One region of the Halobacillus sp. B23F22_5 genome, then DNA from elsewhere that is predicted to be linked to it. Evidence: riboswitches for the same ligand, from Rfam matches in the RefSeq annotation. Region 1 holds a riboswitch; each other region holds the start of a gene.
What was found. Region 1 has a riboswitch for thiamine pyrophosphate ahead of thiW (energy coupling factor transporter S component ThiW). Riboswitches for the same ligand answer to the same signal wherever they lie in the genome.

Region 1 (4,916 bases):
TATTGATCAACACACCATCGGCATTAAAAGCCATCGATGCTGCTTCTTCCTCAGCCTTAGCCATGACGGGGGCACCGCCAAAAGCCAACAGCCCATTCGCTGTAAAATTCATGACGACTTGATTGGTCAAATGATGGATCAGCGGGGTGTGATTACGCACTTCTTCAATGACATTCATCATTTATTCCCTCCTCACGTATCGCCCAGTGATTCGTTGGTCCGTTACCCTTTCCGATAGAAAAGCCATGACGAATCGCAGCAGTGATATAGTGCTTCGCACGTCTCACTGCTTCGTCTAATGGGAACCCCTGACTTAAATATGCAGTAATGGCTGCTGAATAGGTACAGCCAGTACCATGCGTGTTTTTAGTGGTAATACGATCGGAGGTGAACCGATACATCTTTTTTCCATCATACAAGACATCCAGCGCCTCCCCTATTCGATGACCGCCTTTAATAAGTGCCGCTCCTGCACCGAAGCCATGCACGATGTGTTCAGCGGAAGCTTCCATATCGGCTGACGATTCGATGTTTTCTTCCGTAATCATTTCCGCTTCAGGTATATTTGGTGTCACCAGGGTTGTCAAAGGAAGCAAATGCTCCCGTAAATAAAAACGAGCTTCGCTTTCCATCAATACATCGCCGCTTGTCGCTACCATCACAGGATCCATGACATAAGGAGTCTGGAAGCGGGGTATCGCTTCTGCGACCACTTTCATCATATGGATATCTGCAATCATGCCTGTTTTGAGCGCATGGATCGGCATATCTGCTCGTATCGCTTCAAGCTGTTGTTTTATTATCGACGGTGGCAAATGATGGACTCCTTGCACACCAGTTGTATTTTGAGCGGTGACAGAAGTGATGACAGACATGCCATAGCTCTTCAGTTCTTGAAAAGTTTTCAAATCAGCCTGTATGCCCGCTCCTCCACTTGAATCGCTGCCCGCTATGGTCAGTGCACATGGGATTGGTCTGCTCATCGCTGTGTCACCACTTTCTGTACCGGCCATTCTTCACACGTATAGGCCATTTCCCAAAAAGCCAACTCAAGTTGACAACTCTTCCGGAATGCTTCTTTCATACGGGTGCGTTGTTTTTCAGATACTTCTTCTGCCAGTTCATCCAGGCGGTTACGCAGCTTTCCTGTCAGCCCTCTCATCTCAGCATCCGCGTAGAATTTGATCCATGGATAAAACGGATGGCTACCGTTCGGCTCGTATTGACCCGTCAACACCTGACCGATTTCTAAATATGTCCACGGACAAGGAAGCAACGCACATAGGATTTCGCCTAAGTTTCCGGTATGGGCATGGTACATCATGTGCTTGATATAGTGGTCCGCCGTTGGTGGCAGCGGGTATCCTTGCATGTCTTCATATTTCACCCCAGCCTGCTCACAAAAGTTATGATGGGGATGGGTTTCACTGTTCAATACAAAGCCTATCTGGTCATTGAAGAGTGAGATATCATCTCTATTGCCTGATTTGGAGACGGCTATGCCATAGATATGCATGAACGCATTCAAGTACTCAAAGTCTGCTTTGATATAGTGCTCCAGGGCCTCTTTTGGCACGTCTCCTTTTCCTATACCGACCACAAATGGATGGCTGAATATCTTTCGAAAAATATCATCGTTTTCTTTTCTTAAGTCGTTTGAAAAAGTCATGGTAAGCCTCCTTTAATAGTTAGGAAGCTACTAGGGGAATAAAAGTAGAAAGATAGAGGGTGGTGAAGTTGGTCCTCTACTACTTCCCTGCGCTGGCATTATCCAGATCAGGTTCCAAGGGACAAAGGAAATCATTCCTTATCTCAGCTGTACGCGCCCCTAGTAGTTTTCCGTTAAAAAGTTAAACACTATGAAACTCTTCTTGTATTAGGCAATAATTGTTCTTGTTTGATTTTGACGACGACCAGCCAGCCGATTACAGCACCAGTAATACTGCTGACCAGAAATGATGGAATAAAAAACAAAGCTCCAACCGCACTTCCCATCAGCACATTGGCAAAAGGGACGGCAAACAAAGCGCCAATTACTCCAGTCCCCACAACCTCGCCAACGGCAGCCCAGGCTTTTCTGCCCAGCTTCTTGTATAGATAGCCAGCTAAAAATGCGCCGACCATGCCGCCCGGAAAGGCCAGCAAAGTGCCGATTCCAAGCAGATTACGCAAAACGCCGATCATAAACGCAATGACCACCGCCGGCAGTGGTCCGAGCGTTACAGCCGCCATCACATTGACTGCATGCTGGACTGGGTAAGCTTTAGCTATCCCTGCCGGAAACCAGAGCAGCTGTGCTCCCATGGTGCCAATTGCTACAAATACAGCCATTGTCGTAAGCAGACGCGTACGATTCATTTCTCCCCTCCTTTCTCCAAGAGCGCACTAAAAAAGCCAGATCCTCATGGGACCTGGCTTGGTAGGTTAAAAGAAAATAGACGTATCTTCCGACTACTTCCCTCCGCTGGTATTAACCAGATCAGGTCCATAAGAGTCGGAAAGCTTCACGCGCTTTCCTCTCAGCCCACCATTCAGGGCACCCCTAGTAGTTGTTTCATATATTTAATTTGATGTTTCCATTTCATCATAACAAAGTATAGGAAGCTCTTCCACTTCTCTATGATAAATTTTTGAAAATAAAGCCTGCACACGTATGCTTTGATAGATTTAAAAACTCTCAAGCAGCAAATAGAGCCCGGTGAATAACAAAATCATGTACATGAATAGCTGAAATAAACGCTGGTTGATCCATTGAAACAATAATTGGCCCAAAACAAGTCCAGCCAGTACCACAGGCAAGGCTAATCCGCCAGCCTTCCATACTTCGATGTTCGTGCCCGCAAAAACCACTTGAATCAGCAGGCTCACGAAATAAATGAATAAGTAGAAAGCGAGCGTAGTTGCTCTCAACTTTTCCTTCTTCGTATCCGTACCGGAAAAATACAGCAGGAGTGGTGGTCCAGGCATTCCGATACTGGTGGTCATCGCTCCCGATATACCTCCTGCGATAAAGTCTCTACGCAAAGACTGATGAGTCCGGAATTGGAAGATCAAAAGAATTGTAAGCACCAGGATAACGATACTGATACCGAGCTTTAACTTGGTCATGTCTGCCAAAAGAAAGATGAGGATGCCAATCGGAAGTCCGGCACTACTGCCGATGATGAACCTTTTTAAAATTCCTGTATCGACATCATGACGGATTTTCATAATCAAGACACTGGAAATGACCAGTGAAAGAGCCAGATTGATCTGAATCGCTTCCCTGGGAGCGAACAATAATAATAAAAACGGTGTAGCCATGATCGAAAAGCCGAAACCTGTACTGGTTTGTAAAATGGAAGCTAATAAAATGATGACAATAAATAAAAAAATAGAATCCAAATAAACACCTCTGTTTAATACCGATAACAATCCATGGTCGTCCTATTAAGTAGTGAAATCTCTAAGCTTTTCAGGAAAGCTGAGAAAGTATATAATTTAATAAGATTGTCAAAAAATATCAAGAAAATCTTTTCTATTTGATCTTCCTTTTATGATAACATGTTGATATTATCAAGCGTTGCGATTGCTAACTTAAAATACATATAGGAGTGTAACCATGGCTGAAAATAATAAAGGCTCGATGAAATTCGTTGTCATTTTAACTGTAGTTGTCATTGGACTTGTAGCTGCTTTTGTCGTATTAGATAGTAAAAACAATAGCGGAAGTGAAAGCAATACGGCTTCTTCTGGAGATTCTATCTCTACAGAGGGCCAACCGACCATTGGTGAATCCGATGCACCGGTGGAAATCGTCGAATTCGGCGACTATCTTTGCCCAGCATGTAAAGTATGGAGCGACCAGGTCTTTCCATTATTGAAACAAGATTATATTGATTCAGGCGATGCTAATTTGACTTATGTCAACGTCCTCTTTCACGGGGAAGATTCTGAATTGGCTTCTTCCGCAGCAGAAGCCGTTTATAAACAGACTCCGGAAAAATTTTGGGACTTCAGCAAGCAATTATATGCGGCCCAGCCAGAAGAACACCAGGAAGGCTGGCTGACAGAAGAAAAGATTGTGGAAACAGCTGAAGAAAGTGTCCCATCGATTGATATCGAACAAATGAAACAGGATATGAAATCGGAAGAAATTCAGCAGGAAGTCCAAAAAGATGATACGCTCGTCAAAGAACATGGAGTTCAAGTTACACCTACAGTAATGATTAATGGTGAAATGGTGGAAGACCCATTCAACTATGAAGAGATTTCCAATAAAATTGAAAAAGCGATTGAAGATAGCAATGAGTAAACGGAAAAGTAGCAGACAGCATGTTGCACTTTACATTGCATGGCTGGCTGCTGTCATCGCTACATTAGGGAGTCTCTATTTTAGTGAAATAAGGGAATTCATTCCTTGTGAATTATGCTGGGTACAGCGGATATTCATGTACCCGCTCAGCATCATCCTGGGAATTGCGACTTTCCTGAATGACCGCAGTATCGTCATATATGCGCTGCCGCTCTCTATCATAGGCGGGCTCGTTTCCATTTTTCATTATATGGAACAAAAAGTTCCGGGTTTTGCGAGCATTAAACCATGTGTCGGTGGCGTGCCATGCAGTGCGGAATATATCAACTGGCTGGGTTTTATCACGATTCCTTTTCTGGCATTGACCGCATTTACGCTGATAACGATTTTTTTGTTCGCCGCACGAAAGAAATAAGCTGACCAATAAGCTTAGAGCTGGATTCACACGCTCTGAGCTTATTTTTATGATGAAAAGGGGAAAGCTTTCTTGTATGAGTGACATTGGTTAGGACATATGTCCTTTCAAAAATTTTCATCTTCCTTTTAAATAAATGCAGAATAGGAGGATGAAAGATGAAAGGTGCTTTATTTTCACTGCTTGGAGGACTGTGCATCACGATGC
Region 2 (4,916 bases), on a different contig from region 1:
GATGTAGAAGTGACCTTTGAGCAGAAAGAGGAAGAAGAGGAAGAGGATAAGGAGAAGACAGAAGAAACCATTCCCTTCAAAGTTTCGATGACATCGGTTGCAGGTGACATCGAATTTGATTATGAGGCGACGCTGACGAAAGAAGAACGGGAAGCAGACGGTGAAACGAAAGAAAACTGGTATGTCAACTGGAACCCGGGATTCATTTTTCCGGAGATAGCTGAGGGCCAGGAAGTAGGACTATCCACTAAGAATCCTGTCAGAGGAGAAATTTACGATCGCAATGGCAACGGTCTGGTCATTAATGCTGAATTTCTGAACATCGGTGTGATTCCGGAACAGCTTGGGGAAGAGGAAGCAGAGATGAAACAGAAGATTTCCGAACTCCTGGATATGGCTGTAGAAGATATTGATAAAAAGTTGAGTGCCGGCTGGGTACAAAAAAACCCGGGTCAATTCGTACCACTGAAAAAGATACCCGCAGATGAGAAGGAGAGAATAGAAAAACTGGTTGCCATGGAACCTGTCTCTACCCAGGCAACCACCGGACGGGACTACCCTTATGGAGAAGCAGCCGCCCATCTGACTGGCTATATCCGCCAGGTGACTGCCGAGGATTTAGAAGAATTGGATGACGAAAAATATCATGCCAATAGCATGATTGGTCATGGCGGGCTGGAAGGAAAGATGGAAGACACCTTAAGCGGGTCCCCTGGAGTCACTATTTATGCTAAATCGGAGGAAGGAACCACAACCATCGCTGAAACTCCAGTAGAACATGGGGAGGATGTACATCTTACGATAGACGCTGAGCTCCAGAAGAAAATCTATCAATCTTATGAAGGAAAAGCAGGGGCTGCGGCGGCCATCCACCCGACTACTGGTGAAACACTGGCACTGGTCAGTTCTCCCGCTATCGATCCGAACCTGAGGGTTTATGGTACGACCAAAGAGCTTGATGATACAGGACAGCCCAGCTTGAACCGTTCCATGTATACCTTTGCACCAGGGTCAACCATCAAACCGGTTACGGCGGCGATCGCATTGAGTAATGGTGTCATCGCACCAGAAGAAACCATTGACATTAATGGCAAAACGTGGGCAAAAGAAGATGGGTCCTGGGGTAATTATGAGATCAGTCGGGTCACAGAATTTAATGGACCTGTCGATGTCACCAATGCACTGATTCGCTCCGATAATATCTTCTTTGCAAGAACAGCCTTGAAGATGGAACAGGAAACCTTCCGTGCCGGCTTGGAATCGTTTGGTTTCAATCAGGAAATTCCGATCGAATACCCTGTATATAACTCGCAGATTTCCAATGAAGATACGTTTTCCGATGATTTGCTGATGGCAAACACCGCCTATGGACAGGGCCAAATGGAAATGTCATTGATCCATCTCGCGACAGCGTATACCCCATTTTTCAATGAAGGTAACTTGTTGAAGCCTACGATTGTTAAAGGTGAAAACACGCGGGAAATTTGGAAAGAGGGTGTGACCGACCCACAATACAATGATGTCATTAAAAATGCGCTGCGCCAGGTGGTTGCTCATGAAGCAGGAACGGCACGTGCTGCTAACATTTCAGGAACTTCATTATCCGGAAAGACAGGGACAGCTGAATTGAAACGTACAAAAGATGAGGAAGGAAAGGAAAACGGCTGGTTTGTCGTTTATCCGACCGAAAATACGGATATATTACTTGCAATGATGAAAGAAAATGCCAAAAGCGGGGACGTTGTCAAACAGGCCGCAGGATTATTCCGGAATATGGAATGAACCGGTCGCTTGTTGCTAAATCTGTGATAGTTTTTTATAATAGATGCAGTACAAAAAAAGCATAGATTCAAAGCCTTCCAAGGGGAGCCGAATTTGGCTGAGAGTGGGCGCTCGTGTCCTTACCCTTCGAACCTGTTAGTTAATACTAGCGTAGGAATGGTGGCTTTTATGATGGTGCAATGCAAACGGAATCCGTCCATCTGGAAGCTTCCCCCTTGGCATTGCTTTTTTTGTTGCCAAAAAACAAGGGGAGTGATTGACTCATGAGAAACAAACGTACGTTATTTATGGTAGAGGTGGCGATTTTTGCAGCGCTTGCGACACTGTTGGACTTCATCCCGATTTTCAAAATGCCGCAGGGCGGTTCGGTGTCGCTTGCGATGGTGCCAGTCTTTCTGATTGCGTTCCGCTGGGGATTAAAAGGTGGACTGCTGACCGGATTGCTTTACGGGATTTTCCAGATCATCGTCGGACAGGCTTATATTTTGACGCCGGTGCAGGCGGTTATTGAATACGGGCTGGCGTTCACGCTGTTAGGATTAGCCGGTATTTTTGCTCACACAGTCAAACAGGCGTTAATCAACCATAATACGAAGAAGTTTTTCACGTATGTAACGCTCGGTATACTGCTTGGAAGTACACTCCGGTTCATCGGACACTTCATCGCAGGCGTCGTATTTTTTGCCGAATATACCGATGCAGAAAATGTATGGATTTACTCGTTAGTATACAATGCTTCTTATATGGTGCCAGCAGCAATCATTAGTGCGCTCGGCTTGGGATATTTATTCCACAAACAGCCGCGAATTCTTTTGAATGATCAGGAACAGGCTTCCTACCGGGCGGCAGCAAGACCTAAGGAACAATTGAATTAAATCATCAACCTTGCCAATTATTTCTGGCAAGGTTTTTCTTTTTATCAGGGGGGTATATAGTATGATGGAGAAAAGGGGGCAGGGAATATGAGAGAATTAGTAGGTCGCTGCAGTAAGTGCGGAAAAAGCGTTTATTGTGAGGACGGCTTTTTGAATGGTTTCTATGAGAATAAACAATTGTACTGTAATGCATGCTATGAAAAAGTAGAGGAACAGGAAAAGTGAAAAACAAATTCGCCCGCATCCAAACCAGAATGAAATTATTACTTAAGAAAAAACGAAGCTGGCTATTCATAGCGGTGGTGCTATGGTTATCCGGCGTGATATTCTACAATACTTCCTATAAGACATTACCCGAAGGGCTCTCTTATGAAGGCAATGTACACGACATGAAACAGGTTGAATTCTTTCGCGATTTGACCTACCCGGACGAAAACGGCAAAACCGTCCATGACCGCGAGATATTCCAGGAAATCAATGATCTGATCGGAGAGGCGGAAGAGTTTGTCGTGATTGATATGTTTCTGTTCAACGGTTATACAGATGGAAAGAGAGAATTTCCCCCAATATCAAAAGAGCTTGCTGATGCTATCATCAAGCAAAAAGAAAAGCATCCTGACCTGAAGGCAGTGTTTATTACCGACCAGGTCAATACGGTCTATAATTCCTACCAGCCGGAAGCGATTGAGCGGCTGCGCGCGAATGATGTGGACGTCGTGATGACCAGCCTGAGCGAACTAAGGGACTCTAATCCATTGTATTCATCGGTTTACCGGACCTTTTTCCAATGGTTCGGGGAAAAAGGGGATGGCTGGATAGGCAACCCGATGGCGAAACAGGCTCCTGATATCACCTTCCGTTCTTATGTGAAAATGATGAATATCAAGGCGAATCACCGCAAGCTGATAGTTACAGAAGATGCGGCGATTGTATCTACCGCCAACCCTCATGATGCCAGTGGTTATCATGAAAATGTGGCGTTCAAGATGAAAGGACCGATACAGAAAGATATTTTAGAAGCAGAAAAAGCGATCGTCGACTATTCCGCCGAGGAGGAAGTCGATTATCCTGATATCGAAAGCTATCAGTTTGAAGAACAAACCGGCAGCATCAATGCCCAGTTTCTGACTGAACGTAAAATTTATGAAGCGATTTTAGCTGACTTAGAGAATGCTTCAGAAAATGATAAGGTCTGGCTTGGTATGTACTACCTGGCTGATCGGAAAATACTGGGCCGTTTAATAGAAGCGGCTGATAATGGTGCAATGGTCAATATTATTCTCGACCCGAATAAGACAGCTTTTGGCAATACAAAGACAGGATTGCCGAATATCCCGGTCGCGGCTGAATTGTTTAAGCTGGATCATCCAAATATGAACATACGCTGGTATAACGTCGGTAAAGAACAGTTCCATACAAAAATGCTTTACATTGATAAAGCAAAAGGTGACCATGTGATTATTGGCGGATCAGCGAATTATACGAGACGTAACCTGGCTAACTTGAATCTGGAGGCAGATGTAAGAATCCAGGCGCCACAAAAGGAGCAAGTAATCCAGGAGGTAAGGGATTATTTTGAAAATATGTGGACGAACCAAGGCGGCGCGTATACCGTAGCCTACAAAGAAAATGAAAGTGAGTTGAACTTTTTACTCAGCCTGACTTACCGTCTGCAAAAGCTGGTCTGGTTTACCACCTATTAAGCGCGCCTAATCATCCCTGGTTGAATGTCGTGTGCGGGGTGAACAAACCTGAAAAAATGGCTGAATCCTTGTCCCTTTGTAACGGAAGGTCCTGGGATTCAGCTCTTTTACTGGACAAAAGCTTTTAATACCAGACAACTTTAGCTGTAACTAGACAATTTCCGGATTTTACTAGACATTTTTGAGAAAATACTAGACGAAATCAATAATTAACTAGACAAAAATTACTTTTTCTAGACAAAATAATACGACATAGGAGCAAATAAAAAAGAGTGTGAGCCATAACAGACGGCTTCACACTCTTTTATCTATTTAGGCTAAAATTGACTCGACATCTTCGGTCTCAGTTACCAGCAGCAGTACTCTCCCTTGATCCATTTCTTCTTCATAACTATCCGCTTCCTCTTCACTAAAGCCCATTTCCTCTAATTTCGTACGCAGTTCGTCCCCTTTTTTACTGAACAGGTTTCCGATTGCATTCTTGAAATCCTGCTCGGAAAATCCGATCGTGTTCGCACTGGCATTGCTGGCCAGGCGCTCCGTACGATCATCATCG
Region 3 (4,916 bases), on a different contig from region 1:
AGAGGCCATGGCTTTTGACACAACCGCCATAGATCCAGGGGATTTTATACTTGGCAGCAGCATCATTGATGATGAAACGAGTGTCAAAGTTATCGGTTCCATCGATCAGCATGTCGATATCTTTCAACAGTAACTCTGCATTTTCCGCATCAAATTCCTCTGCAATTCCTTCTACTTCTATACTGGAGTTTATCGCTTTCAGCCTGGCTTCCGCCGCTTTCGCTTTCGCCCTCAATCTCGCAGCATCTTCTTCTGTGTAAAGCTGTTGTCTTCCAAGGTTGCTCCACTCAATATAGTCGCGGTCGATGATGGTGATCTTACCTATCCCCGCCCTCGCCAGCATTTCGGCATTGGCACAGCCTAAGGCACCCGCTCCAACGATGAGTACATGTTTCTCACCTAACAAAGCTTGTCCTTCCTTTCCGATCGGGGCAAAACGTTCCTGGCGCGAGTACCGTTCCATCAGGTGACCAGCCCGCTTTCCGGACTGCTTTTTATTCCGTATGCTTTCTTCTCGATTCTTCCTGCCTCATACCCAAGTCTCCCTGCTTGAATAGCGAGCTTCATGGCCTCCGCCATCTTGACAGGATCATCAGCACCAGACACGGCAGTATTCAACAGGACACCATCAGCCCCAAGCTCCATCGCATGGGCGGCGTCTTTTGGAGATCCGATTCCCGCATCGACGATAACCGGGATTTCCGACTGTTCCATGATGAATTGCAGGTTCATCTCATTGATGATTCCCCGTCCGGAACCGATTGGAGAAGCCCCTGGCATAATGGCATGAATGCCTGCTTCCTCTAATCGCTTCGCTAACACGACATCGTCCGAGGTATACGTGAGTACAGTGAATCCTTCCTCTAACAGCTGTACGGAAGCTTTCATCGTTTCAAACGGATCTGGTAATAGTGTCTTGTCACAGCCAATGACTTCGACTTTGATCATGTCACATAAACCGGAGGCACGGGCAAGGCGTGCGATTCTGACTGCTTCTTCCGCTGTCTTGGCACCAGCCGTGTTCGGAAGCAGGCTGTATTTTTCAAGGTCTAACTCTTCCAGCAGGTTTGGTTCATCTTTATCAAAAATATCCATTCTTCTCACAGCAAACGTTAGAATTTCCGTTTCCGAAGCGGCCACCGCCTCTTTTTGTACCGCAAAACTCGGATATTTCCCTGTGCCCAGCATCAATCTTGAACGAAATGTATTTTCACCAATCGTTAACATGTTCATCCTCCTCCAACAAAATGTACGATTTCAATCCTGTCTCCGTCAGCAAGCGTCGTTTGTTCATAATTCCCTTTAGGTACAATTTCTTTATTGTGCTCCACCACGGAAATCTTTTTCTTGATGTCATAGGAATCAAGCAAATCCGATACCGTGGTGACGTTACCAGGTAAATCAATGCTTTTTCCATTAAGATGAATATTCATAATTGGATGCTCCTTTCCTATCCAGGCGTTCCGGTGAAAGCAACTCCCGGAAAGCCTGGTGTACGTCTTGCTTCGTGATCAGATCTTTCATCATCTGCCCCGTAGCAGGCGCTAGTAGAATGCCATTTCGATAATGCCCGGTAGCAAAGTAGAATCCCGTGAGTGTCGGGTGCTCCCCGATAATCGGCAAACCATCGACAGACCCCGGCCGTACTCCTGACCAGAATTCCTGCATCGGTTCTTCTTTCAGGTTTGGAAAAACAGCAAACACACGATTCATCAAATCTGCCAATCCTCCTGCCGTTGTATCAGAACTTAATTCATTAGGCCTGGACGTCGCTCCTACGATATAACGCCCATCCGGTTTAGGAACAATATAAAAATCCTTAAAGAACAAGGCTTCCTTAAAATAATGCCGGCTTGGTTTAATCGAAAAGCATTCCCCCTTCACAGGTACGATCGGGTCATCTATTCCTGCCGCTTTAAACCATCGCCCACTGTCCGCTCCAGAAGCAGCCACGACCTGGCTTGCTGTTACAGAAGCATTTTCTAATTGGACAGTGAAAATATCATCTGTTTTTGTCACCCCAACGACACTCGTGTTTTCCAGTAAGTCGCCGCCATATACAAAAGCCGCCCGCTTCAACGCTTCACACGTGGCTATTGGTTCGACATGGCCATCCCTGGTCATATATAATGCCCCGGAAACCTCTGGCGGTAGAGCAGGAACTTTATCCCTTACCTGTTCTGTTTCCAGCCATTCCAGGCTGGTAAAGGCATGCTTTTTCTCCAACAGCTCTTGTTTATGGACTTCATCCATCGCGACTTCCATCATTCCAAACGGAGAAAGCCCGATATCGATTGCTGTTAATTCATGAAGTTCTTTCCTTAAGCCCTGATATAAATCTCTGCTTTCTTCACAAAATTGATGATAGGCGCCTGATGCCTGGTGCTCCGTATGAACACCAAGCATCCCTGCGGCTGCTTTCGTAGCTTTGTTGCCACTCACCTGCTTGTCGATGACGACAGCGTGGACTCCGCTCTTGTTTAAATAGTAGGAAATTGAATGACCGATGATGCCACCGCCAATAATCACCACATCATAATATTCCTTCATGAATCGTTAGCTCCTTTACATACCGTTTTACAGCTTTAAGCGGTTGTGCATCCTCGAATATCCCTGACATGACAGCAACTCCCGCCGCTCCTGCTTCCAGTATTTCCTGTAGTCTAGCGGGAGTGATGCCACCAATCGCGATCACAGGAATATCAATCGAAGAAGTGATAGCTTCAAGCTCCTCGATGCCCCTTGGCTCCATTCCTTTTTTGCTGTTCGTAGCATAAACATGACCAAACATCACATAATCGGCACCTTCCTCCTCCGCCTGTCTTGCCGCTTGAAGCGAATGTACCGAAACCCCGACCTTCATAGAAGAAGAAGCCTGTTTCACCTTTTTTACCCCGGAGCCCTTTTCTTTGAGATGAAGATTCGGAACACCGGTCTTGCAGGCAACGTCTAGTCGACTATGAATACAAAGCTTGTCCCTATCAATCCCACTTGCGATTAACTTCTCCACCATTAACTGATAGTCAACCTCAGCCATGTGAGGTTCTCTTAAAATAATGGAATCTACCAATGGAGCAAATTCCTCAATGACCGCTGCCAACGGCCCCGCTTCCAGCCTTCCATTCGCCACTGCCACAAGTTTCATACCAGCACACCCTTTTTAGGCACAAAAAATACCACTTCCCCCGGAGGAAAAGTGGTATGTCCCATTTACTTTAGTTGACCATCATAAAAGAAACATAGATTTGCTCTTTCAAGACGCCCATCGTCGTCACTTTCCTCCGCTGGTGTTTCAAGCCAGATCAGGTTCAGAGGGTCCCAAAGTTATACTTTGATCTCAGCCTTTAAGGAAAGGCACCCCTAGTGAATATTTTTATGCAGTTTTTGGTAAACGCTTCATTTCTTACTTTACATTAATTTCATAGAATCGTCTAGTTAATTTTCTGATTTTTCCGAGTACATTAGTCATTTCTTTTTTGCCATTTTCCCTTTACAACTCCCAAATAGAGCTTCGAAATGCATCACGAAAACGAGTTTATATTATGCTGATCACTTTTTTGCTGTAATAATTTCAGGAGCTCCAGAAAACGGTCGTCCCGTGTATGAATGGCTTGTTCACCATGATCATCATATTCGTAAAAACCTTTATTCGTTCTAATCCCAAACCGTTCATTTTCCACCATTTCATTTAAAAAGGAAGGAACTTCTCTTGTGTTAGATAGATCTTCTAATATCTTTCCAACCATGGCTTGTGTTGTTTGCAGGCCGGCTAAATCCTGACTTTCCATCGGTCCGCAGAAAGCCCATTTAAAGCCCATGCTCCCTTTCATGGCTATATCAATATCTTCTGCCGTAGCCACTCCCTCTTCCATTAAGTGGAACGCTTCGCGAAGCATAGCTACTTGAACGCGGTTGACGATAAAACCAGATATTTCTTTTTTTAAAACTACTGGATTTTTTCCGATTTCTTTCATTAGATCATACGTTGTATCTACCACATGTTCCTGTGTTTTCTCTCCTTTAACAATCTCCACAATTGGAACCAGTTGTGGCGGGTTGAAAAAGTGAGTAATGACAAACCTTTCCGGATGCTTCGCTTTTTGAGTTAATTCCTCGAGTGGGAAAGTGGAAGTGTTAGAAGAAATAATCGTATCGTCTGAGACAATACGTTCAATAACTTCGTAAGTCTCGAGTTTCTTTTCAAGATCTTCCGGAATGGATTCAAAAATAAAGTCAGCACCTGGGATCGCTTCATGTAAATCTGTGGTATACGTAATACGGGCTAACGTCTGGTGCATTTCGTTTTCCGTCAGCATCTCTTTTTCAACCATAATTTTTAAGCTATTCGTCATAAGTGCTCTTGCATCTTTCAATGATGACTCGCGTCTGGCCCGGATTTTTACATTTTTTCCTGCCTGGGCAAATAATTGAGCGGCACCATGCCCCATAACACCCGCTCCAAGTACCGTGATATTTTTCATCATTTCACTCCCCTTCTTGTATTATTCGAATTCAATCATTAAATCGCCTACATGAATGGCTTCATTACTTTCCACATAGATATCCTTGATTTTTCCATCAAAAGGAGCCTGGACGGTGGTTTCCATCTTCATTGCTTCCGTGATCATTAAATGATCTCCTTTTTTCACCTGTTCCTCTTTTCCTGATAGAACCTTGATAACTGTTCCTGGCATCGTTGCACCGATGTGTTTATTATTCGATTTATCTGCTTTCGGACGCGCCTGGACAGTGGCTTTGACGTTTTCGTCCTTGACGACTACCTCACGTGGCTGACCGTTCAGCTCAAAGAATACGGTTCTTGTTCCGTCTACTTGCGGCTCACCAATAGAAATCAATTTGACGATCAGCGTCTTCCCTTGCTCAATATCCAGCTCGATTTCTTCTCCAAGTCTCAT
Region 4 (4,916 bases), on a different contig from region 1:
TGTATCAAAATGGAAGCAAATAAAGTACTAGATGCAAAAGGTCTGGCATGCCCAATGCCAATCGTAAAGACGAAAAAAGCGATGGATGAATTGAACAGCGGAGATATTCTTGAAATCCACGCTACAGACAAAGGTGCAAAAGCAGACTTAGCAGCCTGGACAGATTCCAGCGGACACGAACTTGTCGACCAGCAAGAAGAAGACGAAGTTCTTAAGTTCTGGATCAAGAAAGGCTAAAAGATAAAAAGGGGGGACAGACATTCCGGTAAACGGATGGCTGTCCCCTTCCAATTGGTAAGGCTTTCAAAGAGATAAAGGGAGGAAGAAAAATGGATTTATGGTTTTACGTCACGATTTTTATCATCGGTTTTGCAGGTTCATATGTATCAGGAATGGTAGGAATCGGCGGATCAATTATTAAATACCCAATGCTCTTATATATACCGCCTATGTTAGGTTTCGCTGCATTCACTGCCCATGAAGTTTCAGGAATCAGTGCAGTGCAAGTGTTTTTTGCCACTATTGCCGGTGCCTGGGCTTACCGTAAAGGTGGCTACTTGAACAAAGACTTGATTATTTATATGGGTGTAAGTATTCTGGTTGGTAGTTTCATCGGAAGTTATGGCTCCCGTTTCATGACGGAAGAAGGCATTCAAATCGTATATGGTATTTTAGCCTTGACTGCCGCGGTCATGATGTTCATTCCTAGAAAGAACAACGATGACATTCCACCTGATCAGGTGACATTCAGTAAAATGGTTGCAGCTGTTTCTGCTTTCATCGTTGGTGTAGCGGCAGGTATTGTCGGTGCTGCTGGTGCATTCCTGCTGGTTCCAATTATGTTGACGGTGCTTAAAATACCAACCCGTGTTACCATCGCAACTTCCCTGGCAATAACCTTCATTTCTTCGATCGGTTCCACTGTCGGTAAAGTGATGACCGGTCAGGTCGTTCTTGTACCAGCGATTATCATGATTATTGCCAGTCTGATCGCATCTCCACTTGGAGCAAAAGCAGGTCAGAAAGTGAATACCAAGTTATTACAAGGTATCCTTGCTGCTTTAATTGTCGGAACAGCCATTAAAATCTGGTGGGACGTATTACTGTAAAATAGATGTTTACAAAGTTTTGGAAATCTATTAAGCTACTAATAGATGAAAAAACTGCATAGCACGATTGAAGCACTAGGGGTGCGATTGAGCTGAGAGGAGTCACAAGACTCTGACCCTTAGAACCCGAACTGGATAATACCAGCGTGGGGAAGTGCAGAGATAAGGTGACACGAATCATTTTTATCAACAATAACCTTTGAACTGCATTCCCCGTGGATGCAGTTTTTTTGTTGTATAAAAAAGGAGGGGAATGTTCGTGTCCAATAAAGTATGTAAAGGAACAAGCAGAATTGCCGGGTGCCGCTTTTCGGTACACCCGATGACGGATGATTTCGTGAATGTCATTTTATCGGCTCTTGAGGAAGTCGATACCTCAAAGGTCTGGTTAGAGACGGATGATGTCAGCACGTGTGTGAGAGGGAAGATTCCGCATGTGTTCGATGTTACCGAAGCTATTTTTTCCCATGCTGCAAAGACTGGCCACCATGTAGCTTTTTCAGGAACTTTTTCTATCGGCTGCCCGGGTGATACGGATGGCGATGTCTATATGGCAGAAGACGATCGTAAATTAAACACCCCAACAGCGATAAACCAATATGCCGCTTGTGATTTTGCGCTGTATCCGCTTGGGTCTGACCGTTACATGGATCAGATTATGGAACAAATCGAAGCTGCCAAACAAAGAGGACTAACTGTCGAGGGTATCCACTATGCTACCAAGCTGAAAGGAGAAGCGGCTGACATTTTTACTACACTTGAAAACGCCTTCACGTCAACCCAGGAACATAACGATCATGTTGTGATGACGGCGTCCATTTCTGCGAACAGTCCATCCCATCAAAAGGGGGAAGACGATGAATAAGTGGAAAATGAGAGAAATAGTTGTCATGTCTGTACTTTCCGTTGTATTCGCAGTCGTTTATTTAGCGTTTCTTCCTGTCGGAAAGTTGCTGGTCGGATTTTTCGGTCCGATCGGTTACGATTTGATTTTTGGTATTTGGTTCATCATCTCCATTATCGCTGCCTATATTATCCGAAAGCCGGGCGCCGCATTTTTATCTGAAACGATTGCCGCCATTATTGAAGTAATGCTGGGGAATGCTGTCGGACCGATGCTGATCATTTCAGGGATGATCCAGGGACTAGGGGCTGAAGCGGTATTTGCCGCAACCAGATACCGGATGTACCACGTATGGGTGTTAATGGCCGCAGGGATGGGGTCAGCTGTGTTCAGTTTTGTCTGGGGCTACTTCCTGTCTGGCTATGCAGCACTTGCAACCACCTACGTTGCCGCCATGTTCATTGCCCGTTTGGTCAGTGGTGCAGTCATCGCCGGCCTGCTTGGAAAAGCAATCAGCGATGCGCTTGCGAAAACTGGCGTGCTGTACAACTTTGAGCTTGGCAAAGAGCATAGGAGAAATAAACATGGCGCCGCATGATAAACCTTTAGTGGAAGTGAATCAGCTCACATTACATTATGAAGAGACCAAATCTCCGACATTGAGCGGGATTGATTTTTGCTTATCTCACGGGGAAACTGCGCTGCTCCTTGGGCCAAGTGGGTGTGGGAAAAGCACGTTGACGTATTGCCTGAATGGTTTATACCCAGGGGAACTGGATGGAACTATGAAGGGCGAACGCTATTATCAAGGAGTGCCTTATGAAAAATTCGAAGCAGGTGAACTGAGCCAGCGGGTTGGAGTGGTTTTTCAGGATCCGGAAAGCCAGTTTTGTATGCTGACCGTCGAAGATGAAATAGCTTTCGGTTTGGAAAATTTGAAAACTGCTCCTGAGATAATCAGGGAAAAGGTGGATTGGGCTCTTGAAATGGTCGGTTTAGCAGAGGTGAAGAAAGCGGAAATCTCCACTTTATCCGGAGGGATGAAACAAAAATTAGCCCTGGCCTGTGTATTAGCCATGGAGCCTGAACTGTTGATTTTGGATGAACCGACTTCCTTGCTCGACCCACATGCCAGGCGTTCGTTTATTGAAACAGTAGTTACGTTGCAAAAAGAAAATGATTTCGCGTTATTAATTATCGAACATAATTTAGATGAATGGCTACCTTATGGCGATCGCTGTCTATTGATGAATCGTCACGGAAGAATATTTTATGATGGATCGATCGCTCAAGGTTTTTATCAACATTATGAAACCATCAGAAGCGAGGGGATTTGGATGCCTGAGCTTTTCCGGACAGCTCAGGAGTTGAGTGATCAAGGCTTGATCGAACTCTACGGGGAATATCCTGTCCATCTGGAATCCCTGACGGCAAAAATAAAACCAGAGACACTGGAAAACAAGCCTGCCGAGTTATCACCGGAGACTAAGCATATTGAGTCCTCACCAGAGATCCATCTATCTCTCCAAAACATCGGTTCTAAGCATATTCTTGAAGATATAACGATCGAAATAAAAGAGGGAGAATGGGCAGCTATTGTGGGTGCCAATGGTGCCGGGAAGACCACTCTTAGTCTGTTAATGGCAGGGCTTGTGCATCCCTCTTCAGGGAATATCCAGCTGAACGATAAAGCGATGGATAAATTCCGAGATCATTTGCTATGGCAGGAAATCGGATACGTCTTTCAAAACCCTGAACATCAATTTGTTGCTGATACAGTTTTTGAGGAGATTGCGTATGGCCTGCGTCTACAGGAAGTCCCGGAAGAAGTTGTGACTGAAAAGACAACACAGATGCTGGAAAGGTACCGTTTGCTTCCGCATGCCGACCGTCATCCCTATACCTTGAGTCAGGGGCAAAAGCGACGGTTGAGCATTGCCACTATGATGGTCGAGCACCAAAGCCTGTTGATTTTAGATGAACCAACTTTCGGTCAGGATGAGCAGGCAGCTAAAGAAGTCATCGATCTGCTGGAAGTGCGTAATCAAGCCGGCACCACCCTGGTGATGGTCACCCATGACATGGAGCTCGTCGATCAGCATGCCGATCATGTCATCGTATTGGAGAAGGGACAGGTGGCATTTGAAGGCAGCCCTGCTCAGTTATGGCAAAAAAATAATCGTTGGCTGGCGCAGCATCATTTGCAAAAACCTTTTCACGTGAGGCTTGAAGAAGCAGCAAGAAAGAGGGAGGGTCATTATGAATTTACAGGAACTCAATCCTAGCATGAAGGCGATAACGATTGTATTGGCAGTTTTCCTGCTGGCTTTTGTGTTCGACCCGATCACCCCGCTGCTGTTTTCTATTGGGGTAGTAATCCTCACATTTTTATTCGGGCGCGTGTCCTTGAAAAGCTGGTCTCTTTATTTTGTGCCATTCCTGATCATTGCTTTCGGTTTTTTCTGGACGACACTTATGTTCGCGGATGCCGGCAGCCAGGCAGGGACTATCTTTGACCTCGGATTTTTAACTTTTTCTCACTCAGACTTTCAATTAGCCATCTCGCTGGCATTGAGAGTACTTGGTTTTGCTTTGTTATCCTTATTGTTCATTCTGACGACAAATAAAACCGAATTTTTGCTCAGCCTGATGCAGCAATTGAAACTGTCTCCAAAAATTGCATATGGGGTGCTGGCTGGTTATCGATTTTTGCCGATGATGATGAACGAATGGAAAGCGATCCGGATGGCTCACCGCATCCGTGGCGTTCGCAGGGGCAAAGGTATAAGCGGATGGGTACAGGAGATGAAGCGCTATGTCATCCCGTTGTTAGCAAGCGCTATCCGGAAAGCCGAGCGGACAGCAATTGCCATGGAATCCAAGGGATTCACAGGGAGTAAAGAACGCACCTTTTACAGGAAAATGAAAGTAACTCCTAAAGATTGGGCATTCCTGGGAATCAT

Region 2: another riboswitch for thiamine pyrophosphate. It lies ahead of thiT (energy-coupled thiamine transporter ThiT); the one in region 1 lies ahead of thiW (energy coupling factor transporter S component ThiW).
Region 3: another riboswitch for thiamine pyrophosphate. It lies ahead of ACGTN9_RS10915 (thiamine phosphate synthase); the one in region 1 lies ahead of thiW (energy coupling factor transporter S component ThiW).
Region 4: another riboswitch for thiamine pyrophosphate. It lies ahead of ACGTN9_RS16405 (YkoF family thiamine/hydroxymethylpyrimidine-binding protein); the one in region 1 lies ahead of thiW (energy coupling factor transporter S component ThiW).

Annotation. Positions count from the first base shown of each region.
Region 1 covers NZ_JBIEKI010000001.1:260,126-265,041, reverse strand. Annotated here, with positions in the region: gene thiM (hydroxyethylthiazole kinase) at 1-181, opposite strand, end outside; gene thiD (bifunctional hydroxymethylpyrimidine kinase/phosphomethylpyrimidine kinase) at 165-1,013, opposite strand; gene tenA (thiaminase II) at 980-1,669, opposite strand; TPP riboswitch at 1,737-1,840, opposite strand; gene thiW (energy coupling factor transporter S component ThiW) at 1,858-2,358, opposite strand; TPP riboswitch at 2,440-2,554, opposite strand; gene ACGTN9_RS01300 (sulfite exporter TauE/SafE family protein) at 2,668-3,384, opposite strand; gene ACGTN9_RS01295 (DsbA family protein) at 3,602-4,294, shown strand; gene ACGTN9_RS01290 (disulfide oxidoreductase) at 4,287-4,709, shown strand; gene ACGTN9_RS01285 (DMT family transporter) at 4,868-4,916, shown strand, end outside.
Region 2 covers NZ_JBIEKI010000015.1:26,586-31,501, forward strand. Annotated here, with positions in the region: gene ACGTN9_RS16280 (penicillin-binding transpeptidase domain-containing protein) at 1-1,782, shown strand, start outside; TPP riboswitch at 1,853-1,956, shown strand; gene thiT (energy-coupled thiamine transporter ThiT) at 2,046-2,657, shown strand; gene ACGTN9_RS16290 (hypothetical protein) at 2,745-2,882, shown strand; gene ACGTN9_RS16295 (phospholipase D family protein) at 2,879-4,360, shown strand; gene ACGTN9_RS16300 (YflT domain-containing protein) at 4,673-4,916, opposite strand, start outside.
Region 3 covers NZ_JBIEKI010000006.1:123,763-128,678, reverse strand. Annotated here, with positions in the region: gene ACGTN9_RS10935 (ThiF family adenylyltransferase) at 1-463, opposite strand, end outside; gene ACGTN9_RS10930 (thiazole synthase) at 463-1,233, opposite strand; gene thiS (sulfur carrier protein ThiS) at 1,230-1,433, opposite strand; gene thiO (glycine oxidase ThiO) at 1,417-2,550, opposite strand; gene ACGTN9_RS10915 (thiamine phosphate synthase) at 2,534-3,145, opposite strand; TPP riboswitch at 3,260-3,372, opposite strand; gene ACGTN9_RS10910 (3-hydroxyacyl-CoA dehydrogenase family protein) at 3,522-4,481, opposite strand; gene pyc (pyruvate carboxylase) at 4,503-4,916, opposite strand, start outside.
Region 4 covers NZ_JBIEKI010000015.1:48,125-53,040, forward strand. Annotated here, with positions in the region: gene ACGTN9_RS16395 (sulfurtransferase TusA family protein) at 10-237, shown strand; gene ACGTN9_RS16400 (sulfite exporter TauE/SafE family protein) at 330-1,109, shown strand; TPP riboswitch at 1,177-1,279, shown strand; gene ACGTN9_RS16405 (YkoF family thiamine/hydroxymethylpyrimidine-binding protein) at 1,369-1,974, shown strand; gene ACGTN9_RS16410 (ECF transporter S component) at 1,967-2,551, shown strand; gene ACGTN9_RS16415 (ABC transporter ATP-binding protein) at 2,538-4,238, shown strand; gene ACGTN9_RS16420 (energy-coupling factor transporter transmembrane component T family protein) at 4,213-4,916, shown strand, end outside.